Sporichthya polymorpha DSM 43042: one gene and its partner. The protein of the gene in region 1 interacts with the protein of each later gene in a pairwise test. Links are inferred from orthologs where the notes say so. Each region holds a gene or a part of one and is shown on either strand. Other genes may lie near its edges.

What was found.
Region 2: the proteins of SPOPO_RS0118690 (region 1) and clpS interact in binary tests that used the Escherichia coli proteins (3 or more experiments, as listed by UniProt). The link is inferred for Sporichthya polymorpha DSM 43042 from one-to-one orthologs.

What each region holds. Positions count from the first base shown.
Region 1 is NZ_KB913029.1:3,857,625-3,864,827, forward strand. The notes cover bases 2,875-5,676. They hold SPOPO_RS0118690 (Dps family protein), read left to right. Parts: upstream 2,875-3,938; coding sequence 3,939-4,415; downstream 4,416-5,676. Other genes in these bases: SPOPO_RS0118680 (CinA family nicotinamide mononucleotide deamidase-related protein), read left to right, coding at 2,875-3,394; SPOPO_RS30460 (helix-turn-helix domain-containing protein), read left to right, coding at 3,522-3,842; SPOPO_RS30465 (hemerythrin domain-containing protein), read right to left, coding at 4,469-5,047; SPOPO_RS0118700 (family 1 encapsulin nanocompartment shell protein), read right to left, coding at 5,209-5,676. In the rest of the region: 30S ribosomal protein S12 methylthiotransferase RimO, read left to right, coding at 44-1,495; pgsA (CDP-diacylglycerol--glycerol-3-phosphate 3-phosphatidyltransferase), read left to right, coding at 1,497-2,165; more of SPOPO_RS0118680, read left to right, coding at 2,162-2,874; more of SPOPO_RS0118700, read right to left, coding at 5,677-6,018; SPOPO_RS0118705 (hemerythrin domain-containing protein), read right to left, coding at 6,015-6,623; SPOPO_RS0118710 (VOC family protein), read right to left, coding at 6,654-7,203.
Region 2 is NZ_KB913029.1:5,401,359-5,408,626, forward strand. Bases 2,963-5,829 are described here. They hold clpS (ATP-dependent Clp protease adapter ClpS), read right to left. Parts: upstream 4,608-5,829; coding sequence 4,317-4,607; downstream 2,963-4,316. Other genes in these bases: SPOPO_RS0126075 (MoaD/ThiS family protein), read right to left, coding at 2,963-3,123; SPOPO_RS0126080 (M67 family metallopeptidase), read right to left, coding at 3,271-3,687; SPOPO_RS0126085 (DUF2017 domain-containing protein), read right to left, coding at 3,731-4,294; SPOPO_RS0126095 (exonuclease SbcCD subunit D), read left to right, coding at 4,731-5,829. Outside these bases: SPOPO_RS0126055 (ATP-binding protein), read left to right, coding at 1-130; SPOPO_RS0126060 (MBL fold metallo-hydrolase), read right to left, coding at 118-864; murI (glutamate racemase), read right to left, coding at 861-1,682; SPOPO_RS0126070 (PLP-dependent cysteine synthase family protein), read right to left, coding at 1,861-2,808; more of SPOPO_RS0126075, read right to left, coding at 2,851-2,962; more of SPOPO_RS0126095, read left to right, coding at 5,830-5,975; SPOPO_RS0126100 (AAA family ATPase), read left to right, coding at 5,972-7,268. UniProt on the Escherichia coli protein: Involved in the modulation of the specificity of the ClpAP-mediated ATP-dependent protein degradation.

The DNA of each region.
Region 1 (7,203 bases):
CGCCGCCCGGCGTCGCCGCGCGTCGCGGGCGGAGAGCCCGCCGCTGCCCGCGGCCCCCACCGTCGCCCTCGTGACACTGGGCTGCCAGCGCAACGAGGTGGATTCCGAGGAGCTCGCGGGCCGCCTCGCCGCCGACGGCTGGACGCTGACCGCGGAGGCCGAGGACGCCGACGTGGTGATGGTCAACACGTGCGGCTTCGTCGAGGCGGCCAAGAAGGACTCGATCGACACCCTGCTCGCCGCCGCCGACCTCAAGGACGGTGGCAAGGCCCGGGCCGTCGTCGCCGTGGGGTGCCTGGCCGAGCGCTACGGCACCGAACTGGCCGACGCCCTGCCCGAGGCCACCGTACTGGGCTTCGACGACTACAGCGCGATCTCCGAGCGGCTGCAGGCCGCGATGCGCGGCGACACGCACGCCCCCCACGTCCCGCGCGACCGCCGGGCGCTGCTGCCGATCTCGCCCGTCGAGCGGCAGGCCGCCGCCCCGACGACCGCGGTCGAGGAGCTCTCGGCCTGGACCGGCCCGGCGTCCGGCCCGCGCCCGCTGCGCGCCCGCCTGGAGGGCGGCCCGGTCGCCCCGCTCAAGCTCGCGTCCGGGTGCGACCGGCGCTGCTCGTTCTGCGCGATCCCGTCGTTCCGCGGCGCGTTCGTCTCCCGCCGGCCCGCCGAACTGCTCGCCGAGGCCGCCTGGCTCGCCGAGTCCGGGGTCCGCGAGCTCGTGCTGGTCTCGGAGAACTCGACGTCCTACGGCAAGGACCTCGGCGAGCTGCGCCTGCTCGAGCTGCTGCTGCCGAAGCTGGCCGAGGTCGAGGGCATCGAGCGGATCCGCGCGAACTACCTGCAGCCGGCGGAGATGCGGCCCTCGCTGGTCGAGGCACTCACGGCGACCCCGAAGGTCGTGCCGTACTTCGACCTGTCGTTCCAGCACTCCTCGGCGGACGTGCTGCGGCGCATGCGCCGCTTCGGCGACACGGACCGGTTCCTCGGCCTGATCGAGCAGATCCGCGCCCGCGCGCCGCACGCGGGCATCCGCACCAACGTCATCGTCGGCTTCCCGGGCGAGACCGAGGCCGACCTTCGTGAGCTCGAGCGGTTCCTTCTCGGTGCGCGCCTCGACACGGTCGGGGTGTTCGGGTACTCGGACGAGGACGGGACCGAGGCCGCCGGTTTCGACGGCAAGGTCGACCCCGACGAGGTCCGCGCACGCGTCGAGCACATCACGCGGCTCGTCGAGGAGCTCACCAACGCCCGCGCCGAGGACCGCGTCGGCGAGGTCGTCTCCGTGCTGGTCGAGGAGAACGACGCGTTCCGCTACCCGGGGGCCGACGAGCACGGCGAGGCCTCGGCCGAGGGGCGCGCCGCGCACCAGGCCCCGGAGGTCGACGGCAGCACGGTCCTGATCGGAGGGGAGCCCGAGGTCGGGCAGATCGTGACGGCCACGGTCGTGGGGACCGACGGCGTCGACCTGATCGCCACGGTGACCGAGGCCTCCTGACATGTTCGAACCCACGCCGGCCGAGGTCGAGCCCGGTCGCCCGGATCATCTGGCCGACCCGGTCGCGCCCGCCGGCACGTGGAACATCGCGAACCTCCTGACGCTCCTGCGGCTGCTGCTCGTCCCGGTCTTCCTCGTCGTGCTGCTGCACGAGGACGGGGAGTCCGAGGGCTGGCGCTGGGCGGCCTGGGGCGTGTTCGCCGTCGCGTCGTTCACCGACTCGCTCGACGGCAAGCTCGCGCGGCGCTACGGGCTCGTGACCGACTTCGGGAAGATCGCCGACCCCATCGCCGACAAGGCGCTCACCGGCTCGGCGCTGATCGTGCTCTCGTCGATGGACGAGCTGCCCTGGGCGGTCACGATCGTGATCCTCGTCCGCGAGATCGGCGTGACGCTGCTGCGCTTCTGGGTGATCCGGCACGGCGTGATCCCCGCCAGCCGCGGCGGCAAGCTGAAATCGCTCGTGCTCGGTGTCGCGATCGGGCTGTACGTGCTGCCGTTCACCGGGCTGTTGCAGGACCTCGCCACCGCGCTGATGACGGCGGCGGTGGTCATCGCCCTCGCGACCGGCGCGGACTACGTGTTCCGGGCGCTGCGTCTGCGCCGTGAGTCCCGCGCCGAGGCACGGGCGGGGCGGGCCGCCCGATCCGGGGCGGACGAGCGCCGGTGACCCGCGTCGAGCTCATCACGGTCGGCGACGAGCTGCTGTCCGGGCTCGTGCTCAACAGCAACGTCGCGCGGGTGGCGGACTCCCTGGCCTCGGTCGGGCTGGGTCTGTCGGTGGTCTGCGACGTCTCCGACGACCTCGACGAGATCGTCGCGGCCGTGCGCGCCGCCGCCGCCCGCGCGGACGTCGTGCTCTGCTCCGGCGGTCTCGGTCCGACCTCCGACGACCTCACGCGGGACGCGCTGGCGCGGGCGGCCGGCGTCGGGCTCGACGTCGACGCCGGGGTCGTGCAGTCGCTGGCGGACCGGTACGCGGAGTGGAACATCCCGATGCCGGAGCTCGCGCTGCGGCAGGCCGACGTGCCGCACGGCGCGACGCTGATCCCGAACCCGCGGGGCAGCGCCCCCGGGCTGCAGCTGCGGATCGACGGCGCACTCGTCCTCGCGCTGCCCGGCGTGCCGGGGGAGTTGCAGGCGATGCTCGACGCCTCCGTCGCGCCGCTGCTGGCCGATCTCGCGCCCGGCCCCCGGCCGGTCACGGCGACGCTGCGCGTGGCGCTGGTCGGGGAGTCGGCGATCGCGGCCGCGCTCGCGGAGATCCAGCGCGCGGGCGAGGCGACCGGGGTCCGGTTCGCCTACCTCGCCGACAGCGGCGACGTCCGGGTCCGCCTCAGCGGCCCGGCCGAGGCCGTCGCGGCCACCGAGGGCGCCATCGTCGACGCAGTGGGACACGCGGTGTACTCGCGCGACGGAGCGCCCCTGGAGGCCGTGACGCAACGGCTGCTGCTGGAGGCGGGCGCGACGGTCGCGGTCGCCGAGTCCCTCACCGGCGGGCTGCTCGGTGCCGCCCTGACCGACCTGCCGGGCTCGTCGGCGGTGTTCCTCGGCGGGGTGCTGGTCTACGCCACCGCGGCGAAGGCGGACCTCGGTGTCGACGCCGCGCTGCTCGCCGAGCGCGGTCCGGTCGACGCGGACGTCGCGATCCAGCTCGCCGAGCGGGTGCGGGAGAAGTTCGGCGCCGATTACGGCCTCGCGACCACCGGGGTGGCGGGGCCGGACCCGGTCGGCGACTACCCGCCGGGAGCGGTCTTCCTGGCGCTGGCGGGGCCGAACGGGGCGCACGCCCGCCGCCGGGACCTGCCGCCACGGCGGGACTTCGTCCGGCGACTCACCGTGCTCGCCGCGCTGGACCTGCTGCGGCGAGAGCTGCTCGGACTTCCCCGGGACGCCTGAGCCGTTCACGCTCCGTGACGAAGGAGCGGACGGACGGGAGGACCGGACCGGGGGGCGAATTCGGCCCTGGGAGGAACACGTGCACGACACGTCGCCTGGACCGGCCCTCGGCGGGTACCGTGAGCGTGTGATCCTCCTTCGTCGCCTTCTCGGGGACGTTCTGCGGCAGCGCCGGCAGGACCAGGGCCGGACCCTGCGTGAGGTCTCCACGGAAGCCCGGGTGTCGCTGGGCTACCTCTCCGAGGTCGAGCGCGGCCAGAAGGAGGCCTCGTCCGAGTTGCTCGCGGCGATCTGCGACGCCCTCGGGGTCCGGATGTCCGACCTCATGCGCGAGGTCAGCGACTCGCTCGCGGCCGCCGAGCTCGCCACCACGGCGAACGTCCGCTCGCTCGAGTCCGTCTCCGCGCCCGTCGCCAGCGACCGTCCCGAGGTCGTCGCCGCCGCGTGACCAAAGACACGACCCGGTACCTCCGGGCGTGGACTATCGCCGGTCCGGGAAGCGTTGTATCGGGACAACGCGAAACCGGAAGGAGTACGTCCAACCATGTCGTACGCCATTGCGAGTGCCCTGCCCGACCAGGCCCGGAAGACCGTGGGCGAGGCGCTGCAGGAGACCCTTGTCGACCTCATTGACCTCTCGCTGCTCGCGAAGCAGGCGCACTGGAACCTGATCGGTCCGCGCTTCCGCCCGCTGCACCTCCAGCTCGACGAGGTCGTCACGACCGCCCGCAACTACACCGACCTCGTCGCCGAGCGGCTCGCCGCGATCGGGGTCTCGCCCGACGGCCGTTCCGCCACGGTCGCGCGGGAGACCGGCCTGCCCCAGCTCGACGAGGGTTGGCTGAAGGACGACGCCCTCGTGGGGCAGATCGTCGAGCTCCACACCGCGCTGATCGATCGCGTGCGCACCCGGCTGCCCGAGGTGGGCGAGGCCGACCCGGTCAGCGAGGACCTGCTGATCCAGCTGCTCGCGGAGCTCGAGAAGTCCGCGTGGATGTGGCAGGCGGAGAACGCGTCCTGACGCTGGCCTGACGCTGGCCTGACGCTGGGCCTGGCGCTGAACCCGCTGCCGGCTCAGCTCGGCCGGGCGGGCTCGGTACTGCCGCGCTGGCGGTGCCGGGCCAGGAACTCGCGGGGGTCGGTGTTCCCGGCCGGCGGGCGGTCCCGCAACCGCGCCAGAGCTTCGATGAACGCGAGGCCGATCTCGAGGCGCTGCTCGCGCGTCGTGTGACGACGCAGGTCGGGCAGCGCCTCGTCCTCCTCCTCGGTCATGTGGTGGGAGTTCTCGGCCCGGGCCCGATCGACGGCCTTCCACCAGTCCGGGGTGCCCGCCGGGTGCCGGGCCGCCTCGCGGACGGCGTCGCGGATGTCGTTGTGATCGCCGACGGCGTCCAGCGTCTCGTGCTCGGCGTTGCTGCCGAACCGCAGCAGGGCCGGGAAGACGACCTCCTCCTCGGCGGCGGCGTGCCGCTCCAGGTGCTCGGCGAGGGGAAGCCAGACCTCGGTCAGGCGACGCGCGTGGAGAACGGGGTCGACGTCCGGACCCACCACCTTGTCGAGCGCCGCGAAGCCCCGGCGGAACGAGTCGTGCTCGGTGAGGATGAGGTCGGTGATGTCGACCAGGTCGTCAGCAGGCTGGCGGGCACTGTTCACGGCGCGAGGTAACCACTGGATCCGGTGCGCGGCGAGCCCGCCACGCGAACAGCCGAGGATAATTCACCCGATCGGGGCACCGTCGCCTGCAGACGGTGAAACCGGTCCGCGGAGCGTGATCGTCCCTGCTCAGAGGGTGTTCGTCCGCTCCTGGCCGGCGGTCAGCGCAGGGCGAGTGCCGCGTCGGGTTCGATGACGCGGAAGGAGAAGCTCTCCTCCAGGTAGAGCTCGACGGTCTCCGCGTCGTGCGTCCGGTACCCGATCGCGAGGTCCTGGCCGACGTCGAGGACGAAGTCACCGCCGCGGCGGGACAGCACCACGGCGCCCTCGACGCCGGGCGCCCAGATGACGTCCCCGCCGAGGATCTGGCGCAGGTGGTCGAGAAGCGGGTGTCCGCCCTGCTCGGTGGTCTCGACGATGCGCGTGTACCCGGCCGGCGCGATCGCCAGTGCGTACGGGCCCTCGATGCCCGCGCAGCGCAGGCGGTCGACCGCGACGGCGACGGTGTGCGGGAGGCTCATCGCGTCCTCGCCGAGCGGGAGCGGGTCGTGCGTGCTCGCCTCGGTGAGGCCGACGATCCCGGCGGTCGCCCACCCGTGCAGGACGGCGGTGTTCTCGCACTCCGCCGCCCGGGCGGCCGCGCGGGCCAGGTCGTCGAGGTCGAGGTCGACGGCGCCGCGGGCGGCGTCGGCGATCTCGGCGCGCTTCACGGTGAACGGGACCCGGAACTCGGTCACCGGCAGCACCATTCGCTGGTCGACCTCCTCGCCCCGCGCGGCGTCGCCGGCGGGCGCGAGCCGGCGTACGCGACCGAGATTGGTGGCCGAGTGGCCCCATCCCCTCGGGCCCTTCCAGTCGACCAGTCGCCGGGCCGCGAGCTTCGGCGTGAGGCGCTCCTTGGCCTCGTCGTCGATCAGCTTCCAGGCGGTGTCCGGGATCGGCGCGAGATTCCGGAGGAGATGGTCGGTCATCGAAGGCTGCCAATCCGCAGGGAGACGTCGGGCGGGCCGGGCAGGTGCTCGGCCACGTAGCGCTGGGGGTCCTGGTCGGAGGTGTCGAGGTCGTCGACCGTGTGGGTGGCTTTGAACTCGGCGAAGCGGCGGCCGAGGTCGGCGCGCTGCGCGCGGGTCGAGTTCCGGCGGAAGTCGGCGAGGGCCTCGTCCTCCTCCTCGCCCATGTGGTGGGTGTTGGCCGCCCGCGCGCGATTCACCGCGTCCCACCACTCGGTGCTGCCGACGCGGTACTGCGCGGCCTCGCGGACGGGATCGCGGATGTCGTTGTGGTCGCCGATCGCGTCGACGGTCTCGGGCACGCCCTCGTCGCCCTTGCGGAGCAGCGCGGGGTAGAAGATCTGCTCCTCCGCGACGGCGTGGACGTCGAGCAGGTCCGCGAGGGGCTGCCACACCTCGGCCAGGCGCTGCTCCAACCCGGCGGAATCGACGTCGGGACCCTGCAGGTCGTCGAGCGCCGCGAACGCGCGCCGGAACGTGTTGTGGTCGTCGAGGATCAGCGACGTGATGTCGACGCTGTCGGCGTCACCGCTGGGATGCTCGGTGTCGGGTGGGGAATCGCTCACGCATGCTCGGCTTACCCGGGCCGATGCCGGTCAACCCTGCGCGAACACGCAGAACTCGTTGCCGTCGGGGTCGGCGAGGACGTCCCAGCGGCGGCCCTCGCCCTTCGGCAGGACCAGCGTCGCGCCGACGGCGAGGAGCGCCCCGGTGTCGCCGACGACGTCCCAGTGCACGCGGTTCTTCACCGTCTTGGGCTCGGGGACGTCCACGAAGCAGAACCCCTCGCAGGGCAGGCCGGGGACGTCGCCGAGCCACGACCAGTCCTGGCCGTCCTCAGTCTGAGGTTCGACGCCGAAGACGTTCGCCCACCACCGCGTGATGGCCGCGGTCGGCGGGCCGGGCGTGGTGTCGACGCAGATCTCGTAGAGCCGGTACGCAGGCGGCTCCTCGCGGACGAAGGCGCAGAACTCCTGCCCCTCCGGGTCGAGCATCACGGTCCAGCGGAAGTCGGTGTCGTTGACGACCGTCGCGCCGCGGGCGACGAGTTCGGCGACGTCGCCGGTGTGCACGTCGAGGTGCACCCGGTTCTTCGCGGCCCGGCCCTCCGGGACCTGGTTGATCCAGACCGTGTGCGCCGGCGTG
Region 2 (7,268 bases), 1.5 Mb from region 1 along the record:
TCTGCCCGACCTCGCCGCGCACCTCGACCGCACGGTCGTCACCGGCAACTACTGCCGGTACCGCACCGACGAGGGTGTGGAGTGGGATGTCCGGGTGTCGCCCGGTCACTCATCCGGTCAGAGGACGTAGACCGCGCCGGGGTGCGCGAGGTCGATCGGGCCCTCGAAGTTGCCGGTGGCCTCGTTGAGCGTGCGCTCCGGGTCGTTCCACGGCGGGATGTGCGTGAGCACCAGCCGGTGGGCGCCGGCGCGGGCGGCGTGCTCGGCGGCCTCACGTCCGTTGAGGTGGATCTCCGGCACGTCGTCGCGACCGTCGTGGAACGAGGCCTCGCACAGGAACAGGTCGGAGTCCTTCGCCAGGCGGACCAGGCCGTCGCAGGCGCCGGTGTCGCCGGAGTAGGTGAGGACCTTGCCCTCGTGCTCGATCCGCAGGCCGTAGGCGTCGATCGGGTGCACGAGCAGGTCGGTGGTGATGCGCAGCGGGCCGAGCTCGAAGGCGCCGTCGGGGAACAGCGTGAAGTCGAACTCGCCGTGCATCCCGGGGTCCATCGGCAGGTCGTAGGCCCGGGCCATGCGGTCCGCGGAGTCGACCGGGCCGTAGACCGGGATCCGCGGGGCCGAGCCCTCCGGCCGGTACTTGCGCGCGACGTAGTAGCCGCACAGGTCCATGCAGTGGTCCGCGTGCAGGTGGGAGAGCAGCACGGCGTCGATGTCGTAGACGTCCGTGTAGCGCTGCAGGGCGCCCAGCGCCCCGGAGCCCATGTCGAGGAGCACCTTGTAGCCCTCGACCTCGAGCAGGTAGCAGCTCGCGGGCGACGCCGGCCCGGGGAAGGACCCCGAGCAGCCGATCACCGTCAGCTTCACGCGATAGCTCCCATCACGCCGACCGACCCCAGCGCCTCCACGACGCCGATGTCCGGTCCGAGGAACCGACGTCCCACGGCGGCGAACGGCTGCCGGTCCCCGGTGGCGAGGAACCGGTGCGTCGGAGCGGGCAGCTCCGCCGAACGCGTGAGACCTGAGTCGACGAGTACCCGGTACACGTCCTTGGCAGTCTCGTCGGCGGACGAGACGAGGGTGACACCGTCGCCCAGGACGTGCGCGAGCACGCCGGTGAGCAACGGGTAGTGCGTGCAGCCGAGGACGACCGTGTCGACACCGGCCTCCTGCAGCGGAGCGAGGTACTCGGTGGCGACGGCGAGCACCTCGTCGCCGGAGGTCCGGCCCCGCTCGGCGAACTCGACGAACCGCGGGCAGGCCGTCACGGTCAGTTCGATCTGGGGGGCGGCGGCGAAGGCGTCCTCGTAGGCCTTGGACGTCTTCGTCGCCTGCGTGCAGATGACGCCGACGCGGGAATTGCGGGTGGCCGCGACGGCCCGGCGCACGGCGGGGCGGATGACCTCGACGACCGGTACCGGGTACCGCTCTCGGGCGTCGCGCAGCACCGCGGCGGAGGCGGTGTTGCAAGCGATCACGAGCAGTTTCACGCCTTCGTCGACGAGATGGTCCAGAACGTCCAGGGCGAGGGCGCGCACCTGGGCGATCGGGCGGGGACCGTAGGGCGCGTGAGCCGTGTCACCGACATAAACGATGGGCTCGGCGGGCAACTGATCCAGCACCGCGCGAGCCACCGTCAGTCCTCCGACTCCACTGTCGAAGATGCCGATGCCTGCCTCAGACATATGCCAAGACGGTAAGGGAGACGGCGGGGAAACAGCGGGGAAACCCGCGGTCAGCTTGGTCACACTTCGCAGGTGACGCGGCGTTTTGCCCGGACAGATGTGCTAAATTTTGTTAGCACTTTCGGCTCGTTCAGCTAGCACTCCGACACGTGCGGTGAACACTCCCGCGAGGTGCTGCTCAGGCCCAGAGCTGGCCTTCGAGAGCCTCTTCGGCCTCGGCGATCGTGCCGGAGTAGGCCCCGGTCGACAGGTACTTCCAGCCGCCGTCGGCGACGACGAACGCGATGTCGGCCTGCTCGCCGGCCGCCATCGACTTCGCGGCCTGGGCGAGGGCGGCGTGCAGGATCGCACCGGTGGAGATGCCGGCGAAGATGCCCTCCTCCTCGACCAGCTGCCGGGTGCGCCGGACCGCGTCGCGGGGGCCGACGGAGAACCGCGCGTCGATCAGGGACGCGTCGTAGAGCTCGGGCACGAAGCCCTCGTCCATGTTGCGCAGGCCGTAGACGAGCTCGCCGTAGCGGGGTTCCGCGGCGACGATCCGGACCTCGGGCTTGTGGTCCCGGAAGAAGCGGCCGACGCCCATCAGCGTCCCGGTGGTGCCGAGACCGGCGACGAAGTGCGTGATCGAGGGCAGGTCCTCGAGCAGCTCGGGCGCGGTGCCCTCGTAGTGCGCCTGCGGGTTCGCGGGGTTGCCGTACTGGTAGAGCATCACCCAGTCGGGGTGCTCCTCCGCGAGCCGCTTCGCGACGCGGACGGCCTCGTTCGAGCCGCCCGCGGCCGGCGAGGACACGATCTCCGCGCCGAACATCAGCAGGATCTGCCGGCGTTCCTCGGAGGTGTTCTCCGGCATCACGCAGACCATCCGGTAGCCGCGCTGCTTGGCGGCCATCGCGAGCGAGATACCGGTGTTGCCGGACGTCGGCTCGAGGATCGTGCAACCGGGCCTGAGCCGGCCGTCCTTCTCCCCGTCGAGGATCATCCGCAGCGCGGCGCGGTCCTTGATCGAGCCCGTCGGGTTGTGGTCCTCGAGCTTCGCCCACAGCCGTACGTCCGCGGACGGCGACAGCCGCGGCAGGCCCACCAACGGGGTCCGGCCGACGGAGTCGAGCAGGGAGTCGAAGCGCACGGGGACGAGGGTTCGCGGCGTCAGCGCGACGTCAGGGCGGCGTCAGCCGCCGGCCACGGCCGGGAGGACCGTGACGCTGTCGCCGTCCTTGAGCTCGGTCTGGAGCCCGCCGAGGAAGCGGACGTCCTCGTCGTTCAGGTACACGTTGACGAAGCGGCGCAGGCCGTTCTCGTCCACGAGCCGGGCGCGCAGGCCCGCGTGGCGGCTCTCGAGGTCGTCGAACAGCTCGTCGAGCGTCTTGCCCTCGCCGTTCACGGCCTTCTCGCCGCCGGTGTACTGGCGCAGGATCGTCGGGATCCGGACCTCGATCGCCATCGGGCTGCTCTCCTCGTGTTCTTCGGTTCGTGCTTCGGGGTGCTTCGGGGTGCTGCCCGCGCAAACCGTGCACGAGCGGTGGACATTCCGAGCGGTCATTCTCCCCCGCGCCCCGGGGTGGGTGCTGGGCGGGAGATCGTGCGGGGATCAGTCGTAGCTGGTGACGACGTTCACCGGTTCCTCGGTGACCTCGCCGTCCACGATGCGGAACGAGCGGAACTCCACCTCGTCGGGTTCCCGGGTGGACACCAGCACGTAGTGGGCGTCCGGCTCCGACGCGTAGTGGATGTCGGTGCGGGACGGGTACGCCTCGGTCGCGGTGTGCGAGTGGTAGACGACCACCGGCACCTCGTCGTTTGCGTCCATCTCCTTGTACAGGCGCAGCAGGTCCATCGAGTCGAACTCGTAGAACGTGGTCGAGCGCGCCGCGTTGGCCATGGGGATGAAGCGCACCGGGCGGTCCGAGCCGATCGGGCCCGCGATCACGCCACAGGCCTCGTCGGGGTGGTCGGCGCGGGCGTGGGCGATGATCGCCTCGCGGAGCGACGCTTCGATGGTCAGCACGGGGCCAGATTATCCAGGACCGACCGGACCACTTGTCCGGACGTTATCTCGCGACCCGGATCAGGCCGTCCTGGAGCGCGGACAGCCATTCGTACAGGTAGTAGAGCGGCAGCCGGGGGTCCTCGGGCGGGAGGGCCGCCATCTGCTCGACGTAGCCCTCCTCCAGCTCCAGCCGGGTGCCGATCGTCAGCCGCAGGTCGTTGATCGCGTACATCCAGGCGTGGACCTGCTCGCGGTCCAGCCGGACGGGCTCGGTGCCGTCGCCCAGCGTCGCGAGCATCGTGTTCAGGTTGCCCCGCTTGAAGGCGATCACGTCGGACTCGCTGTAGCGGCGGAACTCGCCGGTCGCCTCGACGTCGTCCGGGTACGCGTCCGGCAGCAGGCGCGCGAGCGCGGGGTCGTCCGGGCGCGTCTTCTCCTCGTTGTCCGCGAACGGGTCGAGGACGCCGGGGATCACCGACTCCGTGCCGCCGCGGGGCGTGTCCCGGTCTCGCGAGTCGAACAGCTCCGCCATCTGCTCACAAGCGCTGCGCACGACTCGCACCTCGTGCTCGTCGAGGGCGACGGTGATCACGCCGCCGCGTTCGCGCTTGATGTCCAGACTCACCCGGCGATTGTGTCGGGCGCGCTCAGTCGTCCTTCTGCAGGGTCGCCCACAGGCCGAACCCGTGCATGGCGCTGACGTCGCGCTCCATCTCCTCGCGAGAGCCGGTCGAGACGACGGCGCGGCCCTCGTGGTGGACGTCGAGCATGAGCTTGGTGGCCTGCTTCTTGCTGTAGCCGAAGTAGGTCTGGAACACGTACGTCACGTACGACATGAGGTTGATCGGGTCGTTCCAGACGATGGTCACCCAGGGAACGTCCGTGCGGAGCTGCTCGGAGGCCTCCGGCTGCTCGAGCTCGACGGGTGCGACCGACATGCCTCCATCTTGCACCCCACGAGCGGCGGCTGGTCCGGTGCGCCCCGCTCTGCTCGACGGTGTGCGCGACGCGGCGCGCGGCGTTGCCGGGAGTTGTCGGTGCCCGCCCCTAGCGTCGTGGGTATGCGGCTGCTGCACACCTCGGACTGGCATCTCGGGCGCTCCCTGCACCGGGCGGACCTCGCCCCGGCGCAGGCCGCGTTCCTCGACCACCTCGTCGAGACGGTGCGGGCCGAGCGCGTCGACGCGGTGCTGGTCCCCGGCGACGTGTACGACCGCGCGCTGCCCCCGCTGGAGGCCGTCGACCTGCTCAACGACGCTCTGTTCCGGCTCCGCGAGGCCGGCGCGCGGGTGGTCGTGACCAGCGGCAACCACGACTCGGCGAAGCGGCTCGGCGTCCACGACCGGCTGGTCGACGCCGCCGGCGTGCACCTGCGGACGCGGGTCTCCGACGTCGGCACCCCGGTGGTGCTGGAGGACCGGCACGGGCCGGTCGCGGTCTACCCGATCCCCTACCTGGAGCCCGCGGCGGTGGGGGCGGACGACCTGCCCCCGCTGCCGAGCACGGGGGCCCCCGCCGCCGGGCACTCCTGCGACGAGGAGGTCCCGACCCGCGGGCACGCGCACGTGCTCGGCCGCGCGATGGCCGCGGTCCGGGCCGACCGGGAGTCCCGCGGCGGCCGGTCCGTCGTCATGGCCCACGGCTGGGTGACCGGCGGCGCCGCCTGTGAGTCCGAGCGGGACATCACCGTCGGGGGCGTGGGTGCCGTCTCCGCCGCGCTGTTCGACGGCGTCGACTACGTCGCCCTCGGGCACCTGCACGGCCCGCAGACGCTCTCGGACCGGCTGCGCTACAGCGGTTCGCCGCTCGCCTACTCCTTCTCCGAGGCCGGGCACCGCAAGGGCTCATGGCTGGTGGAGCTCGACGCGTCCGGCCTGAGCCGGGTCGAGTTCGTGCCGGCGCCGACTCCGCGGGCCCTGGCGGTCGTGCGCGGGAACCTCGAGGAGCTGCTGTCCGACCCGGCGCTGGAGGGCCACGTCGACGACTTCGTCAGCGTGACGCTGACCGACGTCGTCCGCCCCGCGGCGGCGATGGACCGGCTGCGCACCCGGTTCCCGCACGTGCTCGTCCTGACCTGGGAGCCGGTCGGGGCGCTGGTCGACGAGCGCGGGTACACCGAGCGGGTGCGCGGCCGCTCCGACCTCGCCGTGGCCGCCGACTTCGTCGCCCACGTGCGCGGGGCCGGCGTCACCGGCGAGGAGGTCGCCCTGCTGGAGCAGGCCTTCGAGGCGGTGCGCGTGGCCGAGGACGCGGACCCGTTCGCGGCACCCGGCACGCTGTTCGCGGGCCTGGAGGGTGTGGCGTGAGGCCGCACTCCCTGGAGGTCACGGCGTTCGGGGCGTTCGCCGGCACCGTGCGGGTGGACTTCGACGACCTGGCCTCCTCCGGGCTGTTCCTGCTCCACGGCGAGACCGGGGCCGGCAAGTCGACGCTGCTCGACGCGCTCGGCTTCGCGCTCTACGGCCGGGTGCCGGGTGAGCGCGGGATCGTGCGGCGGCTGCGGTCGGACCACGCGGGCGCGACCGAGCGGACGTCGGTGCGCCTGGAGGTCACGATCGGCGGGCGCCGGTTACGGATCACCCGTACGCCCGAGCAGTCCCGACCGAAGGTCCGCGGCGAGGGCAGAACGACCGAGCCGGCGAAGGTGCTGCTGGAGCGCTGGACCGGGGCCGGGTGGGACCTGGTCTCCAACCGCGTCGGCGAGGCGGACGACGAGATCACGACCCGCCTCGGCATGACGGCGGATCAGTTCTTCCAGGTGATCCTGCTGCCGCAGGGCGAGTTCGCGCGCTTCCTGCGCGCGCCGTCCGACGAGCGGGTCGTCCTGCTCGAGCGGCTCTTCGGCACGGACCGGTTCCGCGACGTCGAGCAGTGGCTCGCCGAGCGCCGCCGGACGACGAGCGCGACCCTCGACCGGCGCCGGGACGGCATCGCCCAGCGAGTCGCACTGATCGCCTCGATCGCCGAGGTCGAGCCGCCCGCCGGCCTGCCCGACGCCCTGTGGGCGTCGGACCTGAGTGCCACGGCCGCCGCGGCGGTCGACATCGCCGTACGGACCGTCGCCGAGCGCGGCGTGGACCTCGAGAACGCCCGGGCCGCGGCCGAGGCGACGCGCGCGCTGGCCCGCCGCCAGGAGCGGCGGGTCGAGGCCGACCGGAGGGCGGCCGAACTCGCGGCGGCCGAACCGGCGATCGCGGCCCTGGCCGCCGAGTGCGAGGCCGCGACCGCGGCCGCCGGGGTGCTGCCGCTCCTGACGGCCCTGCAGTCCGCCGACCGGTCGCGGGCGCAGGCGCGCGAACTCGACCGCGCGGCGCGGGAGCGCGCGGTGGCCGCCGGGGCGGGCCCGGCCGACGGTCCCGCCGCGCTGCGCGCGGCCGCCCGGGAGTGCGAACGGCGCTCGGGCAGCCTCGCCGACCTGCACGCGGTGGCGGCCGACGTGGCCGCGGAGGAGCGCGCGGCCGCCGCCGCCCGCGCGAGTGCCGCCGAGCTGGCGACGCAGCTGGCCGCCGCGGCGAAGGCGGGTCCGGCGCTCGCGGAGCGGCGCACCGCGCTGCTCGCCCGGCGCGAGGGCGCGCGTGATGCGGCGGTGCAGCTGCCCG